3 regions of the Geodermatophilus sp. FMUSA9-8 genome follow, and region 3 is predicted to be linked to each of the others. Evidence: riboswitches for the same ligand, from Rfam matches in the RefSeq annotation. Region 3 holds a riboswitch; each other region holds the start of a gene.
The links. A riboswitch is a leader RNA that binds a small molecule or an ion and turns the genes downstream of it on or off. The one in region 3 is predicted to bind cyclic di-AMP.
Positions count from the first base shown of each region.

Region 1 (3,266 bases), on a different contig from region 3:
ATCCGCTGCCCGACGCCCCTCGCACGCTGGTGGTCGCCGGTGACGGGCCGTCGGCGGCCGGCCGGGCGTGGGCCGAGGGTGCCGCGGCCGCGGGCTGGCCCGTGGTCGCCGAGCCCAGCGGCGGGGCGTGGACCGGCGACGCCGTGCGCGGCGGGGCGCTGCTGCTCGGTGCGCCGGACTGGCTGGAGGAGCACCGGCCCGCGCGGGTGGTCGTGCTCGGGCGGCCGACGCTGTCGCGGCCGGTCTCGGCGCTGCTGGCCGACCCCCGGGTGCGGGTGGAGACGGTGGTGTCCGGCCCGCGCTGGCCCGACCCCGGCCGCTCCAGCACGTCGGTCACCCGCGCCGTCCCGCCGTCCGGGCCGCCCGCGGACGCCGCCTGGGCAGTCGCCTGGCGCGACGCCGCCGCGCGGGTGGGCACGGCCGTGGACGCGCTGCTCGACGGCGCTCCCGGCCTGACCGCCGCCCGGCTGGCCCGCGACGTCGTCGCCGCGCTGCCCGCCGGCGCGCTGCTGGTGCTCGGCTCGTCGACGCCCGTGCGCGACGTCGACCGGCTCGCCGTGCCGCGCGGCGACGTGAGCGTGCTGGCCAACCGCGGCGTCGCGGGCATCGACGGGACGATCTCCACGGCGATCGGGGCCGCGCTGGTGCACGGCGGCCCGGCGGTCGCGCTCATGGGCGACCTGACCTTCCTGCACGACCTGCAGGGGCTGCTGACCGGCGAGGGCGAGGCCCGGCCGGACCTCACCGTCGTCGTCCCGGACAACGACGGCGGCGGGATCTTCGCCCAGCTCGAGCCGGGGCGGCCCGCGCACGAGCGCGACTACCGGCGGGTGTTCGGCACGCCGCACGGCCGCGACCTGGTCGCCGTCGCCCGGGCGCTGGGCTGGGCGGCCACCGCGGTGACCACCGCGGACGAGCTGCCGGCGGCGCTGGCGCTCGGCGGGCCGCGGGTGGTGGTCGTGCGCACCGACCAGCGCGCGGAGGCCGGCCTCGCCGTCGCGCTGCGGGAGACCGCCGCCCGTGCCCTGACCTGACCCGCGCGGCCGGTGTGCTGCGTCACCGGCCGCCGCTGGTCCCGGCCGTCGGTGCAGGGCAGGGGCCGTCTCCGCGACACGGGGCGCGACCAGGGTGGATCGTCCGGAGAGCGGGGTCGCCGGCCCCTCGACCGAGGGGTGCCGATACCCCGCAGGAGCACAGAACAACCTCGACGTGACCGGCGACACGACGACAGTTGCCATGACGATATGTAACGTTTTGGCTGCGCTCAGCACACCGGAGCGCGGCGCCGGTCCGCCAAACCCTGCCCACCGGTCGCTCACGTCAACTCCCAAGGGCAGGGGTGGGGGACCCACTTCCGGCGCGTGACGGCCTACGGGGGCCTGACCTGAACGCGTCTCCGGGGTGAAGCCGCGTCCCGCGGCCGGGCACCGATCGCCCGAACCCGACAGCTCACCTCGCCGGCGGTGATCGGGAGATCATCACCATGCCCAAGCACCGCGCACCCCGTTACGTCCGCACCAAGAAGGTCATCGCCAAGGCCCCTGTCGCCGCCGGCGCCACCGTCGTCGGGATCGGCGTCCTCAGCTCGCCCGCCTCCGCCTCGACCAGCCACGACTGGTCCGGCGTCGCCCAGTGCGAGTCGAGCGGCAACTGGTCGATCAACACCGGCAACGGCTACTACGGCGGCCTGCAGTTCAGCCAGTCCACCTGGGCCGCGTTCGGCGGCACCGAGCTCGCCCCGCGCGCCGACCTCGCCACCCCCGCCCAGCAGGTCGAGATCGCCGAGGCCGTCCTCGCCGGTCAGGGCGTCGGCGCCTGGCCGTCCTGCGGGAAGTACCTGGCCGAGGGCACCACCGCGGCCGCCGCGGAGGCCCCCGCTCCCGCCGCGCCCGCCGCGGAGGCTCCCGCGCCGGAGGCCGCTCCCGCCGCCCCGGCCGCGCCGGCCGAGGCCGCGCCTGCGCCGGCCGCTGGCGACACCGAGGACTACACCGTCCGGTGGGGCGACACCGTCGCCAAGATCGCCGCCGCCCACGCCCAGAGCTGGCGGGAGCTCTACGAGCGCAACGTCGACGTCATCGGCAGCAACCCGAACCTGATCTTCCCGGGTCAGGTGTTCGCGGTGAGCGGGGCGGCTCCGGCCGCCGCGCCCGCCGAGGCGCCGGCCCCCGCGCCTGCCGCGGCCCCCGCCGAGGCCCCGGCCCCCGCGCCCGCCGCAGCCCCTGCCGAGACGCCCGCCGGTGGCTCGAACGCCGGGGAGTCTGCGCCGGTCGGCGAGGTCGCCCCGCTCGCCGAGGCCGCCCCCGAGGTCGCCGCGGCGCCCGCCTCGGCCGCCGCCGTCGCCACCATCACCAACAGCTCCGGGCCGATCCACGCCGCGGTGCAGGCGGCCGCGAACGCCGTCGTGAGCGCGGTGCCCGGCGCCGGTGACATCACCCTCGGCGGCACCCGGCCCAGCGCCGTCGACCCCGACGGGCACCCCTCGGGCAAGGCCCTGGACTACATGGTCATGAGCGACGCCACCCTCGGCGACGCCATCGCGCAGTACCACGTGGACCACTGGGACGAGCTCGGTGTCGAGTACGTGATCTGGGAGCAGCGCATCCTCACCTCGCCCGACGGCGCGTGGCGCGCCATGGAGGACCGCGGTGGCGTCACCGCGAACCACTTCGACCACGTGCACGTGAACTACGTCGGCTGACCACCGCCCGACACGAGGACCCCGGCCGCCCGCGGCCGGGGTCCTCGTCGTCTCAGGCGGGGACGAGGGGCGGCGACCGCAGCGCCGCGGGTGTGCGGATTTCGGTGCCGTCGGGCCGCCACGTGTGCCATCGCCCGTCAGCCAGGCGTTGCACGCGGAAGCCGTGATGGACCTTCGTGTGGTGGCGTTCGCACAGCAGCGCCGAGTTCTCCAGCGACGTCGGTCCGCCGTCGAGCCAGTGCACGACGTGGTGGACGTCGCACCACCAGGTGGGGGCGCCGCAGCCGGTGAACACGCACCCACCGTCGCGGACCTCCGCGGCGCGGCGGACGTGCCGGTCGGCGAGGCGCTGCTCCCGGCCCAGGTCGAGGGGGACGCCGTCGGGGCCGAGCACCACGCGGGTGATCGCGCCGTCGCAGGCCAGCCAGCGGGCGGCGGCCGCGGGGACCACGGCACCGGACCCGAGGGTCGCGCTGCCCCGCCACCGCGGCAGCGAGGACGTCCTCCTCGACCCGGCACGGGCCTGGCGGATGCTCCTGGTCGCCTCGCCGGCACCGCCTGTCTCGGC
Region 1 is NZ_JBAGKE010000002.1:449,909-453,174, reverse strand. Features, by position in the region: gene menD (2-succinyl-5-enolpyruvyl-6-hydroxy-3-cyclohexene-1-carboxylic-acid synthase) at 1-1,034, shown strand, start outside; cyclic di-AMP (ydaO/yuaA leader) riboswitch at 1,309-1,479, shown strand; gene WA616_RS06430 (transglycosylase family protein) at 1,484-2,698, shown strand; gene WA616_RS06425 (HNH endonuclease signature motif containing protein) at 2,751-3,266, opposite strand, start outside.
Region 1: linked by a shared signal. The riboswitch ahead of WA616_RS06430 (transglycosylase family protein) and the one ahead of WA616_RS23295 (hypothetical protein) in region 3 are both predicted to bind cyclic di-AMP.

Region 2 (3,266 bases), on a different contig from region 3:
CTTACGACCAACAAATAAGCGGGCCGCCCGTGCCGTGGACGTTCCTCCCTGCCGGGGGGCCTTGGTGCTGGCGGGTGGACGGCCCGGCCTGTCGACGCCCCGGGCGGCCGACATGCTCGCTCCGTGGACGCGGGTGGCAGTGCCTCACCGCGTCCTGATGCGGACCCGATCCGGCGGCACGCTCGTGAGGTGGCGGCCCCAGCCGTAGTCGTGCAGCTGCCGCCAGGTGACCGCGGCACGCCAGCCGAACCCGTCGTCGCACAGACGCCAGGCCGACTGGTGGCCGGACCACCACCGGCCGTCGTTGTGCACCTCGACGTCGCGGGGCGGGTCGAAGCGGCGCTCGTCCAGCAGGCGGATGGGGACGGTCACGCGGACGGGTCTAGCCGCCGGCGCCGGCGGGCCACGCGCACCGACCCTCTGGTGTGACAGCACGTGACCGAACCGTGCCGAGAGTGCGGCGGTCCAGGGACGATGCGCACCGTGGCCTACCAGGCGTCGACGTCGCTGCCCTACGACAACCTCGGCCGGGCGACCGCGGGACTGCGGGCAGCGCTCCGCCACCGGGTGCTCGACGCCGGAGACCCGGGGCTGCTGGACTGGTCGACGCTGACCGTGACCGGTCCCGAGATCACCACCGACGATCTCGGCCGGCCCTGGTTCACCTGGACCGCCACCCGACCGGTCAGCCCCTGGCCTGCGGGTGAAGCGATCGGCGCGAGGCGCGCGCCGCAGTGGGCGCAGGGCCGGGGCCGGCAGGACGCGGGAGGAGGGGATACGTCGACGTGCGCGCACCGCGGGCCAGATCCCGTGCGCGCGATCCGGAGGGTCACCTCCTGGCCAGGATCACCGGCCGGACATCGTGGACGGCGTGCGGTCCCCGGCGGGGATCACTGGTAGTTCACGTGGACGTGGTCCATGTGGTTCTGCGTCGCGCTGCCACGGTCGGCCATGGTCGACCAGGAGCCACCCGGCGACTGCAGGATGCGCTGCCGGTAGATCAGGTAGTCGACGCCGAGCGCGTCCCAGTTGGCGATGTGGTACTGCACGATCGCGTTCCCCAGGGCGGTGTCGGAGAGCACCATGTAGTCCAAGGCCAGCCCGGAGGGGTGGCCGCCGGGGTCGGCCGCACTGGCCCGGGTACCGCCGATGGTGATGCCGTCCGCGCCGGGCACGTTGGAGACGACAGCGTCCGCAGCCGCTTGCGACTGCGGCTTCGCTGATCCCGCGGTGTTGGTGATCCGTGCGACCGCGGTCACGGCCGTGCTGGCGGCCACCGCACCGATGCCGGGCTCCTCGTCGGGGGCCTCCGACGCCGCCTGGGCCGACGCCGCGGCGGCGGCCTGGGCGGCGGCCTCGGCCTGGGCGGCGGCCTCGGCCTGGGCGGCGGCCTCGGCCCGAGCGGCGGCCTCGGCCCGAGCGGCGGCCTCGGCCTGGGCGGCGGCCTCGGCCTCGGCCCGCTGTCGCTCGACCGCAGCCTGGTCAGCGGCGGCCTGCGCCTGCTGGGCGGCGCTCTCCTGAGCCTCCCGGCTGCTGCGGCTGGCGGTCATGTCCTGCAGCGGCTCCAGATCCGGCGCGGCATTCGCCGGGCTGGACTGGCTGGAGAGGCCGAGGGCCTCGGCGACGCTGGCCGACTCCGAGGATGCGGCCCCGGCCTGCGCGGCCGGCCCCGTGCCGGTGAGGACGTTGACGAGGACCGCGCCGGCGGTGGCGACACCGAGGAGGAGGCCGGGACGGCGGCGGGCGATGACCGACCGGGCGGTCCGGCCGCGGCGCCCAGCGGCGCGGCCAGTGGTGGTGGTGCGGACGTCCATGAGTGGTGGTGCTCCGGGGTGTTCGGGCACAGCGGCGCGCGGGCGCGGCTGCGGGGAGGTCAAGCGGCGAGGCAGCGGCAGACCGCGGACGTCGAGCGGTAGGCAGGTGCTCCACGGGAACCGGCGGGGGCCGGTCGAGCGTGAGGCGCTCGGGCTGATGGGCCTGCATGGGGCGCTCGGCGCAGAGCGGCCGCGAGCGGTCAGATGCGCGGGCGCGGCCCGGTCCGGCAGAGGGGCTGGAGACGTCGTGGTGGTGCGGCGGGGCTCGGGCGCGCCATGCGGCAGCTCTCCGTTCTTCCGGTCGCCGCCTACCGAGTTAGCTGACGGGTTCGGGCGGGAAGACGCCCTGCGCACCCACGGGACATCGGGCTCCCCGGGAGCGATTCACCCCAGTACTGCAGTGGGTCCCCGGTTCGCCGGTGAAGGCGACTCGGCGGCGTCCGCTCGGACTCCCCGGAAGGGGCGTGTGGACCGATCGGACCCGGCCACGGTAGAGGCTGTTATCGCGCTGTGACAAACCGCGACCACGGAGTCGTTGGTGACCCACGTCGCGGACGAGGTGTCCGGCCGACGCACCGCTTGTCGCGGAACCACCGGTCACGCCGGCCGCCATCCCGGCGCTTTCATCGGTATGGAGCGATGTTAGCATGGCTCTGCGGGGCACCTGCGGACCTGGGAGGCGCTGTCCGTGCCGCTGAACCAGCGGCTAGCTCTACGCAGTGGGAGCACACCCTTGTTACCTAGGACTCTGAGCCGGCGTGGCGTGCTGGTGGCCGCAGGTGCCGGCGTGGCTGCTCTACTGCTCGGTTGCTCGGGCGGCTCATACGCCGGTGCGGACGCGGGACCTGAGCTCGGCGAGTTCGACTTCACCGAGGCGACGCCGTTGGGCCAGCTGGTCCCCGGGGAGGCCCGTCGGTCGGCGCCGTCGTTCACGGGGGAGCTGCTCGACGGCTCCGCTTTCGACTCTGCCTCACTGGTCGGTGACATCGTCGTGATCAACTTCTGGGGCTCATGGTGTACGCCGTGTCGGGTGCAGACCCCTGAGTTCCAGGCGGTCTACACCGAGGTCGCCGAGCGGGGTGTGCAGTTCCTCGGCGTCAACGTGAAGGACCAGCGCCAGCTGGCGCGGGCCTTCGTCGACACCGTCGGGGCGACCTACCCCTCGCTGTTCGATCCCGCGGGCGAGGTCGCCCTCGCCTTCCGCGGCTTCCCGGCCAACGTGGTGCCCACGACGATCCTGCTCGACCGCAGCAGCCGCGTAGCAGCGGTCTACGTCGCGGCCGTGCCGGACGAGGACCTGCGCGCCGCCCTCGATGGGTTGCTGGCCGAGGAGGCCTGAGCATGGATGACCTGGGCGCGACCTTCGCCGGCATCGTCACCGATGGCTCGCTGCTGCTGGCGGTAGCGGTAGCTGCCCTCGTCGGGCTCATCAGCTTCGCCTCGCCGTGCGTG
Region 2 is NZ_JBAGKE010000003.1:25,526-28,791, reverse strand. Features, by position in the region: gene WA616_RS07250 (hypothetical protein) at 145-372, opposite strand; gene WA616_RS07245 (hypothetical protein) at 484-900, shown strand; gene WA616_RS07240 (hypothetical protein) at 891-1,814, opposite strand; cyclic di-AMP (ydaO/yuaA leader) riboswitch at 2,105-2,260, opposite strand; gene WA616_RS07235 (TlpA family protein disulfide reductase) at 2,602-3,153, shown strand; gene WA616_RS07230 (cytochrome c biogenesis CcdA family protein) at 3,156-3,266, shown strand, end outside.
Region 2: linked by a shared signal. The riboswitch ahead of WA616_RS07240 (hypothetical protein) and the one ahead of WA616_RS23295 (hypothetical protein) in region 3 are both predicted to bind cyclic di-AMP.

Region 3 (3,266 bases):
GGGAGGCGGGGCCGCTGCGCGAGCGGGAGCAGCGGGCGTCGGCGGCGGTGGTCGGCGTCTCGGAGGTCGAGTTCCTCGGGTTCCCCGACGGCCGGGTCGTCGAGGGGCTGGAGCTGCGCCGGTCGCTGGCCGCGGCGATGCGCCGGCACCGGCCGGAGCTGGTGGTGACGATGCACTTCGGCGAGACGTGGACGCCGCCGGGCGTGGCCCCGGCGTACTGGAACAGCGCCGACCACCGGGCGCTCGGCCGCTCCGTGGTCGACGCGGTGGGCGACGCCGCCAACGAGTGGATCTTCCCCGAGCTCGCCGGGCAGGAGCCGTGGCGGGGCGTGCGCTGGATCGCCGTCGCCACGCCGGTCGGGGCGACGCACACCGTCGACGTCACCGGCGTCGTCGACCGGGCGGTGGCCTCGCTCGCCGAGCACCGCCGCTACCTCGAGGCGCTGTCGGACGACCCGGTCGAGGAGCAGGCACGGCGACAGGTCGAGATGGCGACGCCGGAGGTGGACGGCCGGCGCAGGACCGGCTTCGCGCTCTACGCCGGCTGAGCGCGCCGGCCGTCCACCTCTCAGGCGGGCGTCACGGCAGGAAGCTCACGTGGACGTGGTCCCTGTGGTTGGCCGTCGGCGAGCCGCGGTCGGCCATGGCCTGCCAGCCGGACCCGCCGACCAGCCAGATCCGCTGCTGCCAGATGACGTACTCGACGCGCAGCCGCGTCGCGTTGTCGATGACGAACTGGGCGACCGCGTCCCCCTTCGCCGCGTCGGCGTACACCATGAAGTCGGCGGCCAGCTGCTGCGTCGGGGAGTGCCCGGGCCGGGTGAGGACCGTGGACACCGCGAAGGCCTGCGTGACCTCCGCGACGGCCGGCCGCACGTGCGGCGCCCAGGCGCTGTAGGCGGTCGACGTCGGGGTCGGTGCCCCGGTCAGGTCCGTGGCGACGGCGACGACGGCGGTGGCCGCCGCGGCGGCGGGCGCGGCTGCGGGAGCCGCCGCCGGTGCGGGAGCCGCCGCCGGTGCCGCTGCTGGTTCGGCGGCGGGGGCGGGTGCCGCGGCGGCGTCGCCGCGGCCGGACCAGTGCTCGGACCAGCCGCCCCGGTCGTGCCGGTCGCCGTCCCAGGGACGGTCGGCGGAGGCGGCCGACTGACCGGCCAGGCAGAGGGCGACGGTGGCGGTGCCGACGGTGAGCGTGCGGCGGAGGGCGTGTCTGCGCATGACGAGGAGAGCTCCTGTCGTGTGGCCCCGCGCGGTCCCGCCGTCTGCTCGGCAGGCACCCGGCGCGGGGCAGGGGAGGGCACGGGGTCCGGGACGGCACGCGGCAGCCCGGGCGGGGCGTGTGCGGAGGCCGGTCGGGTCCGGATCCCGGAGGCGCGGCGGCCGGCGCGGGTGCGCGGGCCGCGGCGAGGTGTCTGGGGGCGGGGCGCGTCGGGGCAGGCGCCGACGGCGCTCCCCGTGTCGCGGCTCTCCGTTTCTCCCGTGGCCGCCTACCGGGTCAGCTGACGGGTTCGGGCGGGGATGTCGCCCTACCCACCTCCCGGAGGACCGGGCGGTGGGACTCACCCCGGTGACGCGGTGGGTCCCCGGCTCGCGGCCACAGGCGTGGTCCGCGACTCGGCGGCGTCCGGGCGGATCACCCCGGCTGGGGCGCGAAGGGCCGTCCGGACGGGTCGACCGTAGGGAGGCCCGCGGGGCCCGGCAACGGGGACCGGGGAGTTCCGGTGGGGCGGGCGGCCGGCCGTCGCACCGACCTGCGGGGCGGGGCCGGGTCCGCCAGGGTGGGGGCGTCGAGCGCGACCACCCCCGGGAGGACGACGGTGACCGAGGCCAGCACGCGCGAGGAGATCGCCGCGACCGACGGCGTCGGGCCGCTGACCCAGGAGGAGCTGACCCGCATCCACGCCTGGTGGCGGGCGGCCAACTACCTGTCGGTCGGCCAGATCTACCTCATGGACAACCCGCTGCTGCGCGAGCCGCTGCGCCCGGAGCACGTCAAGCCGCGGCTGCTGGGCCACTGGGGCACGACGCCGGGGCTGAACTTCGTCTACGCGCACCTCAACCGGGCGATCGCCGCGCGCGACCTCGACTGCATGTACGTGATGGGGCCCGGCCACGGCGGCCCCGGCCCGGTCGCGTCGGCCTGGCTGGAGGGCACCTACAGCGAGGTCTACCCCGACGTGTCGCAGGACGAGCCGGGGATGAAGCGGCTGTTCACCCAGTTCAGCTTCCCCGGCGGGATCCCGAGCCACGTCGCGCCCGAGACCCCCGGCTCGATCCACGAGGGCGGCGAGCTCGGCTACGCCCTGGTGCACGCCTACGGCGCCGCCTTCGACAACCCGGACCTCGTCGTCGCCGCCGTCGTGGGCGACGGCGAGGCCGAGACCGGGCCGCTGGCCGCGAGCTGGCACGCCACGAAGTTCGTCGACCCGGCCCGCGACGGCGCGGTGCTGCCGATCCTGCACCTCAACGGCTACAAGATCGCCAACCCGACCGTGCTGGCCCGCATCGAGCCCGACGAGCTCGACGCCCTGCTGCGCGGCTACGGGCACACGCCGTACGTCGTCGAGGGCGACGACCCGGCGCTCATGCACCAGCAGTTCGCCGCGACGCTCGACCGCTGCCTCGACGAGATCGCCGACATCCAGCGGCGGGCACGGGAGGGCGGCGCCACCGAGCGGCCGCGCTGGCCGATGATCGTGCTGCGCTCGCCCAAGGGGTGGACCGGGCCGGCGGAGGTCGACGGGCACCGCGTCGAGGGTTCGTGGCGCTCGCACCAGGTGCCCTTCGCCAACGCGCGCGAGGACGACGGCCACCGGCGGGTGCTCGAGGAGTGGCTGCGCAGCTACCGCCCCGAGGAGCTCTTCGACGACGCCGGCGCCCCCGTCCCGGCCGTGCGCGACCTCCACCCGGAGGGCCCGCGCCGGATGAGCGCCAACCCGCACGCCAACGGCGGGCTGCTGCTGCAGCCGCTGCGGATGCCCGCGTTCGCCGACTACGCCGTCCCCGTGCCCGAGCCCGGTACCGGCGCGGTGGAGGCCACCCGGGTGCTCGGGGAGTTCCTGCGCGACGTCATGCGCGGCAACCCGCAGACCTTCCGCGTCTTCGCGCCCGACGAGAACAACTCCAACCGCCTCGGCGCGGTGCTCGAGGCCACCGACCGCACCTGGATGGCGCGGCGCGAGCCCGAGGACGACCACCTGGCGCCCGACGGCCGGGTCATGGAGGTGCTCTCCGAGCACCTGTGCCAGGGCTGGCTGGAGGGCTACCTC
Region 3 is NZ_JBAGKE010000014.1:65,448-68,713, forward strand. Features, by position in the region: gene WA616_RS23290 (PIG-L deacetylase family protein) at 1-548, shown strand, start outside; gene WA616_RS23295 (hypothetical protein) at 580-1,215, opposite strand; cyclic di-AMP (ydaO/yuaA leader) riboswitch at 1,467-1,627, opposite strand; gene WA616_RS23300 (phosphoketolase family protein) at 1,815-3,266, shown strand, end outside.